Regions from separate parts of the Azospirillum sp. UENF 111221 genome, predicted to be linked through region 1. Evidence: riboswitches for the same ligand, from Rfam matches in the RefSeq annotation. Region 1 holds a riboswitch; the other holds the start of a gene.

Region 1 (4,403 bases):
TGCGCACCGCTCAGCGCGGTGGCGCCCGGACCGGACATCAGGAAGATGCGCTTCTTGTCCTTGGTGATGCCCTGCACCGCCAGGGCGGCGGCGGAGTTCGGCACGTCGGCGATGACGTCGACGCCGCCGGTGTCGACCCACTCGCGCGCCTTCGACGCGGCGATGTCGGCCTTGTTCTGGTGATCGGCGACGACGATCTCGACGGGCGCGCCGGCGACCTTGTTGCCGAACTCCTCCGCCGCCATCCGCGCGGCGATGGCGGAGCCTTCGCCGGCCAGATCGGCGTAGATGCCGGAACGGTCGTTCAGCACGCCGATGCGGATGACGTTGTCCGACACCTGGGCGGCAGCCGGAACGACTGTCCCGGCGAGCGTCAGCAGGGCGGTGCCGGCGAGAAGAAGCGTGCGCATCAGAAGGTCTCTCCCTCTTGGTTTTTGTTGTCGGCCGGGTCCCGTCGCGGGTCCCTCTGCCGTGCCTGGAGCAGGCAATCGGGCATGGAACCGGCGGTTCGCCGCCCTGCCCTTCGATGGGGTCGGGGCGGCGTTCGCGCCGGTGATGTCGGGGCTGGAGCGCCTACACGCCGAGATAGGTGTGCAGCTTGTCCATGTTGGCGTGGAGCTGGTCGTTGGGGATCATGTCGACCACATGGCCTTCCTCCATCACGTAATGGCGGTCGGCGATGGTGGCGGCGAAGCGGAAGTTCTGCTCGACCAGCACGATGGTGAAACCGCGTGCCTTGAGCGCCCGCACCGCGACACCGATCTGCTCGATGATGACCGGGGCCAGGCCCTCGGTCGGCTCGTCCAGCAGGATCAGGGTGGCGCCGGTGCGCAGGATGCGGGCAATCGCCAGCATCTGCTGCTCGCCGCCCGACAGGCGCGTCCCCTGGGTCGAGCCGCGGCCCTTCAGGTTGGGGAACAGCTCATGGATCTGCGGGACCGTCATCCCGCCCTCCTTGACCACCGGCGGCAGCGTCAGGTTCTCGTCGACGCTGAGGCTGGAGAAGATGCCGCGCTCCTCCGGCACATAGCCGATGCCGAGCCGCGGGATTTTGTGCTGGGCCATGCCGATCAGCTCGGTGCCCTGGAAGCGGATCGAGCCGGTGCGCTTGCCCATGATGCCCATGATGGCGCGCATGGTCGAGGTCTTGCCGGCGCCGTTGCGGCCCAGCAGCGTCACCACCTCGCCTTGCCGCACCTCCAGGCTGACGCCGTGCAGCACATGGCTCTCGCCGTAGAAGCCGTGCAGGTCGGCGATCTCCAGCATGGCGGTCTCTGGTGTTCATCCCGTCAGGCATGTCCGGTCCCCCCCGTGCCCATATATGCTTCCATCACCTGCGGGTTCTTCGAGACGACCTCGTAGGGCCCCTCCGCCAGGATCTCGCCGCGGCGCAGAACGGTGATGGTGTCCGACAGGTGGGCAACGACCGACAGATTGTGCTCCACCATCAGAACGGTGCGGTCGGCGGCGACGCGCTTGATCAGGGCGGCAGTGCCCTCGATGTCCTCATGGCCCATGCCGGCCAGCGGCTCGTCGAGCAGCATCACCTCCGGGTCGAGCGCCAGCGTGGTGGCGATCTCCAGGGCGCGCTTGCGGCCATAGGGCAGCTCGGCCGCCAGATGGCCGGCCCAGGGGGTGAGGTTCACCGCCTCGATCAGCTCCAGCGCCCGGTTGTGCAGGTCGTAGAGCGAGGATTCGGACTTCCAGAAATGGAAGCTGGTGCCGAGCGGGCGCTGGAGTGCCACCCGGACATTCTCCAGCACGCTGAGATGCGGGAAGACGGCCGAGATCTGGAAGGAGCGGACCAGACCCATCAGGGCGATGTCGGCCGGCTTGGTGCGGGTGATGTCGCGGCCCTTGTAGAGGATCTGGCCGCGGGTGGGGGTGAGGAACTTGGTCAGCAGGTTGAACACCGTGCTCTTGCCGGCGCCGTTCGGGCCGATCAGCGCGTGGATGGTGCCGCGGCGAACCTGCAGGTTCACGTCGCGAACCGCCACGAACCCCTTGAACTCCTTTGTCAGGTTGCGCGCTTCCAGGATGATGTCGTCGTTCGGTGCGGCGTTCATCGGTCGCGAATTCTCCTCCCGTTCGTCCTTATGTCCCGGGCATATGCCCGGCGGCCGCCGTGCGGCGGGACGTTTCACCGATTGTTGTACGCACGAAGCGTGCCAGATACGGGGTCGCTTCGGCCGGGCCGCCGGCCCCTTTGTTTCTCCGCGGGTTTCGGTTCGGTGTCCTCCCTCTGACCGACACCCCTGCGTCGGAAAGTGTCGGATCCCTGGACACTCTGTCCACAAAACATGACAGCATCCAAAGTGTCGGCATGCAAGATCGTCCGTGTGGCAGACGCCTTATTGCGGGCTTGCCAAACGGGCTCGGCACTGCGATGGTGGCCGTCCGACGGTGCCCTGCCCGTCCTGACGGGCGGCGGGGATAATAGGGAATGCGGTACGGACCTTCCCGGGTTTCCCGGAAGCGCCAAAGCCGTGGCTGCCCCCGCAACTGTGAGCGGCGAGCGTCCCGTCCATCATGCCACTGGCCCTCCGCGGCCGGGAAGGCGGACGGCGATGCGACGACCCGCGAGCCAGGAAACCTGCCGGCGGACACACAGAACCTTTTCCAACCCCGCCGGGTGTGGCGGGAGAACAAGGATGTTTTCGATGACCGCCCGTTCGATGAACGCCGCCAGCACCGCGACCCGCAGCGCCGCCCAGACCGCGGTCGCCGCCTTCGCCGCGATCCTGCTCGGCAGCTTCCTGCTGTATGGCGTCGGCTTCGCCCAGCCGCAGCAGATCCACGATGCGGCGCACGACGCCCGTCACTCCTTCGCGTTCCCCTGCCACTAAGCAGCGGGTCATGGAACTGATCCGGCGGCTGTTCACAGCCGCTTTGGTCGCGGGCGTGCTCTCCGGCACGGCCGCTTCCGTCGTTCAGCAGGCGACGACCGTCCCGCTGATCCTCGAAGCCGAGAAATACGAGGTGGTGACCCCGCCTCCCGCAACCGCGCCAGCCCCGAATGCGGCTCCGGCCGCCAGCCAGGCCGAAGGCCACCAGCATGGCCCCGTGCGCGAGGTCGGCGAAGGTGTGCCGGTCACGCTGGACGAGGCGATGCAGCGCATCGGCCTGACCATCGCCGCCAACCTGATCGCCGGCGTCGCCTATGCGCTGCTGCTGGGGGCGGCGATCCTGCTGGCCGGACGGCCGGTTGATGCCCGCCGCGGGCTGGTCTGGGGCATGGGCGGCTTCGTCGCCGTGTCGCTGGCCCCGTCCTTCGGTCTGGCCCCGGAACTGCCGGGCATGGCCGGGGCCGAGCTGGAGCTGCGTCAGCTCTGGTGGCTGTCCGCCGCGGCCGGGGCCGGCGTCGGCATCGCCGCCCTCGCCTTCGCCCGCAACCGTCTGGTCATCGCCGTCGCCGTTCTGGCCGCAGCGCTGCCCCATCTGATCGGTGCCCCCCATCCGGAAAGCGCCGAGGGTGCCGTTCCCCCGGAACTGGCCGCCCGCTTCGTCGCCGCCTCGCTGGGCTCCGCCGCCCTGTTCTGGGCGATCCTGGGCTCCGTCTGCGGCTGGCTGATGAGCGGCGTGGTCGAACCGGCCGAACGGCACCCGGCCCTGCGGGTTCAGCCCGGCGCGCGTTAAGGAGGCGAAGTTCATGTCCGCTCTTGCGAAAACGGCCGCCGGCAAGGTTCCTGCGACCGTCATCACCGGCTTCCTCGGCGCCGGCAAAACCACGCTGATCCGCGGCCTGCTGGAAAAGGCCGACGGCCGCCGGCTGGCGCTGATCATCAACGAGTTCGGCGATGTCGGCATCGACGGCGACATCCTGCGCGCCTGCGGCAACCCGACCTGCACCGAAGACGACGTGATCGAGCTGGCGAACGGCTGCCTGTGCTGCACCGTCGCCGACGATTTCGTCCCGGCCATCGAGAAGCTGCTGGCCCGGCCGGAGCCGCCCGAGCACATCGTGATCGAGACCAGCGGCCTCGCTTTGCCCAAGCCGCTGGTCCAGGCCTTCCACTGGCCGGCGATCAAGACCCGCGTCACCGTCGACGGCGTGATCGCCGTGGTGGACGCCGCCGCCGCCGCGGAGGGCCGCTTCGCCCCCGATCCCGCGGCGCTGGAGGCCCAGCGCGACGCCGCCGGCACCGTCGATCACGAGACGCCGATCGAGGAGGTGTTCGAGGACCAGCTGCTCTGCGCCGACCTGATCGTCGTCAACAAGAACCGACCTGCTGGCCGACGGCGATCTCGCCCGCGTCGAGGACCTGATCCGCGGCGCCCTCGCGCACACGGTCGGCCGCGACGCCAAGCTGGTCCGCGCCTCCCAGGGCGCGGTCGATCCGCTGGTCCTGCTCGGTGTCGGTGCGGCGGTGGAAGACGATCTCGCCAACCGTCCCAGCCACCAT
Region 2 (4,403 bases), on a different contig from region 1:
TCCAGTAGGTCAGCGGACTCATCATGCTGCTGCCGGCCACCGGGTCCCACCAGTCGTCGAGATGGGTGTGGCGCAGCTCGTTGCCGACGCGCAGGGTGTCGCGCGCCGACAGCGGCAGCGTCGCCTTGACCGAATAGCCGGCGTCGGTGGTCAGCGTGTCCATCGGCATGCCGCCGCCGGCGCTGCCGCCCTTGTCCTCAAGGAAATTCATGGTGTGCCGCGTCCGCCGCCAGTTGGCGCGGGCGTCGAGATTTCCCCAGTCGAAGGCGCCTTCGTACCGGCCGTTCAGGAAGACGGTGCGGTTGTCGGTCAGATCCATGCGCTGGGTGGGAAAGCCCTGGTAGGGCATGGTCTGGATGCCGCCCTGCAGCGTGACCTGATGCCCGTCGCGACGCGCCCCGAACGTCACCGCATTGTCCTGCACGTTGTAGAGGGTCGAGCGGACGGTCTGGCCGTCGCCGGCCTTGTAGTTGCCGGCCCGGCTCCAGGATCCGCTGTAGCCCAGGCTGAGGCTGTCGGTGGCGACGGACGCCTCGGCAGCCCCCGTCACGCCACGGCCGTTCGACCGGTAGGAGGCCGACAGCTTGCCCTCGGTGTGCACCGCCTCCCCCGCCGGAGCGAAGACCGGAGGCGCGCTTTCGGCGGCGATGGTGCCGGCGATGCTGTCGCCGCCGGCGCTGACCGGCGTGATCCCGGCCAGAACCTCGATCTTGGACAGGCGCGTCGGCGTGATTGTGGACAGCGCCGGGTTCATCTGGTTGGGGCAGGCGGGCGCGACGGGCGCGCCGTCGACCAGCACATTGACGCGATCGGCACCCAGCCCGTTCAACGCCGGCAGGCTCGACACGCCGCCATTGCCGTAGAGGCTGACGCCGGGCAGGCCGCGCAGCAGGGCCGCGACGTCTCCGGTGGTGGGCCGGCGGGCCGCCAGCCCATCCCCGCCCAGGGCGGTGCCGGCGGCCAGGGCATCGTCCGGGCCTGCGATCACGGAAATCGCCGGAAGCGATTGGGCAAGCGGTGAAACGGTCTGGGCGGACAGAGCGGTGGGAAACAGTGCGGTGAGGGCAGCACCGGACAGCAGGGCGGCGCGCAGGGCGCCGGCCGCGGCGAAACGCAACATCATGGAACATCTCGATCTGAGGCCAGCCGAACACGGCCCCGCGCCATCGGTGCGAAGGGTGTGCAAGGCTGCGAACAGGAAAGGTCGGCAAGGGCGGGTCGCCGCGCGGATATCCCGCGCGGCGACCCGCGATTCCGGCCTCAGACCGGTGGCGCGCGGGCCTGGAGGGTGGAGAGGAACCAGCCGGCGGCGATCACGTCGCCGGGCAAGGCTTCGGGGCTGTGGCGCCCGACCGACGAGCGCGTCATCCGCAGATCCGGCGGCGGCAGCGCCAATCCACCGATCAGCGGACAGAGCGGGCAGGAGCCGCCCGACATCAGCAGATTGCCTCGGAGCAGATCGCCTTGGCCCGAATCGTTCTGCGCCGAATTGCTCTCGTCGCCTGCCGGATCGCCTGCCATTCCGTGGTCGTCCATAACCACGGTCTTGAACCCATCCGGCGTGCAGATGACGATCCGGCTGCTCTCGGCCGCATTGGCGGATGCGATGACGGCGGGCATCCAGGCCCAGGCGACGACCTGCAACAGCAGCGCAATCGCACCGGCCGCAAGGCCGGCCCGTCGCGTGGGTCGCAGTCTGTCCTGGGTCGCGCTCATGCCGATCCGTGCATCGATCCATCTTGCCCATCGCACGTGCAACCGCACGCATTGGGTGCGGCACATTAGCCGAAGCGCCGCAGTCGGGATCAGCGGCATTTTCCCGCAGGCCCAAAATTCGCCGGCGAACTTCTCCTTGCAGGCCGCATGAGGGCACGTTATGTTATGTTATAACATAACGTTCTGTATATGGACTCTCCGATGCTTTTGTTCGTTCGCAAAGCTTGACCGGGCGCCGCGTCGCTCATGAATGGTCCCGGTTCTGGTTCTTCCGGCGGTTCGCCACCGGAAGCTAAGAGGGAACCCGGTGAGCTGCCAACCCTGCGAAGGGGAATGCGGTGAGGCCGGGGCTGCCCCCGCAACTGTGAGCGGCGAGCCGTACCGTCATTTCAAGCCACTGGCGCCCATCGGCGCTGGGAAGGCCGGACGGAACGGCGATGACCCGCAAGCCAGGAGACCTGCCAGCACCACAACGAAACGTCCTCGGGCGGGGTGTCCCGGTGGAACGCTTGCCATGCGTGTGCCCGGATTCCGCTCCGGTCGCGTCGCATGCTCCGCAAGACGTCCGCCACGCCTCCCCGTCCGCAAAGACAGGAAGCACGCATGGCGTCAGCGTCCCTCCCCACAGAGGCATCGGTCCCTCCCCCCACCATCGCGGTGGAGCGGCTGGGGTGCCGGCTGGCCGGCCGCATGGTCCTGTCGGACATCGGTTTCTCGGTTTCCGACGGTGAAATCCTCGGCATTCTCGGGCCGAATGGCTCGGGCAAGACCACGCTGCTGCGCTGCCTCGCCGGCCTGCAAACCCCGTCCGCCGGCCGGGTTCTCATCGACGGCGACGATCCGCGCGCCCTGCGGCCGGTCGAGCTGGCCCGCCAGCTGGCGCTCCAGGCGCAGGATTTGACCGCAGCACTCGGCTTCACCGTGCGCGACGTGGTCGGCATGGGGCGCCTGGCCCACCGCCGTTCCCCCTTCGCCGCAGCCGGGGCGGAGGACCGCACCATCGTCGCCGACGCCCTGGACCGGCTGGAACTGTCCGGGCTCTCCGGGCGGGCAGTCGAACAGCTGTCGGGCGGCGAACGCCAGCGGGTGATGATCGCCCGCGCCCTGGCCCAGCGTCCGCGCATCCTGCTGCTCGACGAGCCGACCAACCATTTGGACATCCACCACCGCTTCGCCGTGCTCGACCTCGTGCGCGCGCTCGGCATCACCGTCGTGGCGACGCTGCACGACATCGAGCTGGCGGCCCGCTGGTGCGACCGCATCCTGCTGCTGGCCGACGGCCGGCTCCAGGCCGATGCCGCGCCGGAGGACGCACTGACCCCCGCCCGGCTGACCGCCGTCTACCGCGTCGCTGCGGCGGTTGACCGCCGCCCCGATGACGGCCGGCTGCGCATCGACCTGTCGCCCCTGATGTCGCCTCTTACGGAGCCAGCACGATGAGACGCTTTCTCCGCGGCGCTCCGCCTCTCGCCACGGTCTTCGCCTTGGCCCTCGCCCTGCAAGCCGGTGGCGCCTGCGCCCAAACCTATCCGGTCGAGGTCGCCAACTGTTTCGAGACCGCCCGCTTCGCCGCGGCCCCCAAGCGGCCGATGGTCCACGACACCAACATGACGCAGACCATGCTGGATCTCGGCCTCGCCGACCGCCTGGTCGCCGTTTCCGGCATCGAGGGGGTGGAGCACCGGCTGGTCGCCCCGCCGGGCGTGGTCGCGGCGCTGCCCCGGCTGCCCGACCGCGCGCCGACGCTGGAGGCGGTGCTGTCTGTCAATCCGGACTTCCTGTTCGCCGGCTGGAGCTATGGCTTCAATCAGGCGCGCGGCCTCACCCCCGCCCGGCTGGCGGAAATGGGCGTGGCGACCTACACGCTGCGGGAAAGCTGCATCCGCATCGGCCCGCGCGAGCCGATCAGCATGGACACGCTCTACGCCGACCTGCTGGCGCTGGGCGCCATCTTCGGCGTGACGGAGCGTGCCGAGGCCATGGTCGCCGATTTCCGCCGCCGCGTCGCCGCCATCACGGAGCGTGTCGGTGGCGTCGCCAACCGGCCGCGCGTGATGTACTGCGACCAGTGCCACACAGACGCGCCCCCCTTGTCGGTCGGGCGCGAAGGGATGACCAGCCTGCTGATGGCTCTGGCCGGCGGGCGCAACATCTTCGACGACATCCCTGACAGCTATGTCCGGGTGAGCTGGGAGGAGATGGTGTGGCGCGATCCGCAATGGATCATCGTCAGCGCGCACCGGATCCCGGCCGAGGACGCCATCCGCCATCTGACCTCGGCACCGCAGCTGGCCGACGTCGAGGCCGTGCGCAAGCGGCAGTTCATCGTGCTGACCTATGCCGAGCAGACGCCCTCCACCCGCAATGTCGAGGCGCTGGAGCGGATGGCGCGGACCCTGCACCCGGAGCGCTTCACGCCATGAACCGCTCCCGCCTGCTGGGCCTGTCGCTGATCCTGGCCGCCGCGCTGGCCCTGTCTGCGGTGGCTGCCGTCGGGTTCGGCGCCGCACGCGTCCCCATCCCCAAGGTCTGGGCGGTGGTCGTGCACGAGCTGTGGCCGGCGCTGGCCCCGCCCGCCGACGTCAGCCGGGCCGAGCGCAACATCGTCTGGGAATTGCGGCTGCCGCGCGTGCTGCTTAGCGCGCTGGCCGGTGCCGGACTGGCGGCGGTTGGGGCCGTGCTTCAGG

What was found. Region 1 has a riboswitch for cobalamin ahead of ACWPN3_RS06690 (CbtB domain-containing protein). Riboswitches for the same ligand answer to the same signal wherever they lie in the genome.
Region 2: linked by a shared signal. The riboswitch ahead of ACWPN3_RS10325 (ABC transporter ATP-binding protein) and the one ahead of ACWPN3_RS06690 (CbtB domain-containing protein) in region 1 are both predicted to bind cobalamin.

Annotation. Positions count from the first base shown of each region.
Region 1 is NZ_JBSNCH010000002.1:452,777-457,179, forward strand. It holds gene ACWPN3_RS06675 (ABC transporter substrate-binding protein) at 1-410, opposite strand, end outside; gene ACWPN3_RS06680 (ABC transporter ATP-binding protein) at 574-1,266, opposite strand; gene ACWPN3_RS06685 (ABC transporter ATP-binding protein) at 1,290-2,066, opposite strand; cobalamin riboswitch at 2,385-2,615, shown strand; gene ACWPN3_RS06690 (CbtB domain-containing protein) at 2,661-2,846, shown strand; gene ACWPN3_RS06695 (CbtA family protein) at 2,857-3,636, shown strand; partial or broken gene cobW (cobalamin biosynthesis protein CobW) at 3,650-4,403, shown strand, end outside.
Region 2 is NZ_JBSNCH010000003.1:481,186-485,588, reverse strand. It holds gene ACWPN3_RS10335 (TonB-dependent receptor) at 1-1,123, opposite strand, end outside; gene ACWPN3_RS10330 (DUF2946 family protein) at 1,261-1,815, opposite strand; cobalamin riboswitch at 1,963-2,196, shown strand; gene ACWPN3_RS10325 (ABC transporter ATP-binding protein) at 2,320-3,156, shown strand; gene ACWPN3_RS10320 (ABC transporter substrate-binding protein) at 3,153-4,139, shown strand; gene ACWPN3_RS10315 (FecCD family ABC transporter permease) at 4,136-4,403, shown strand, end outside.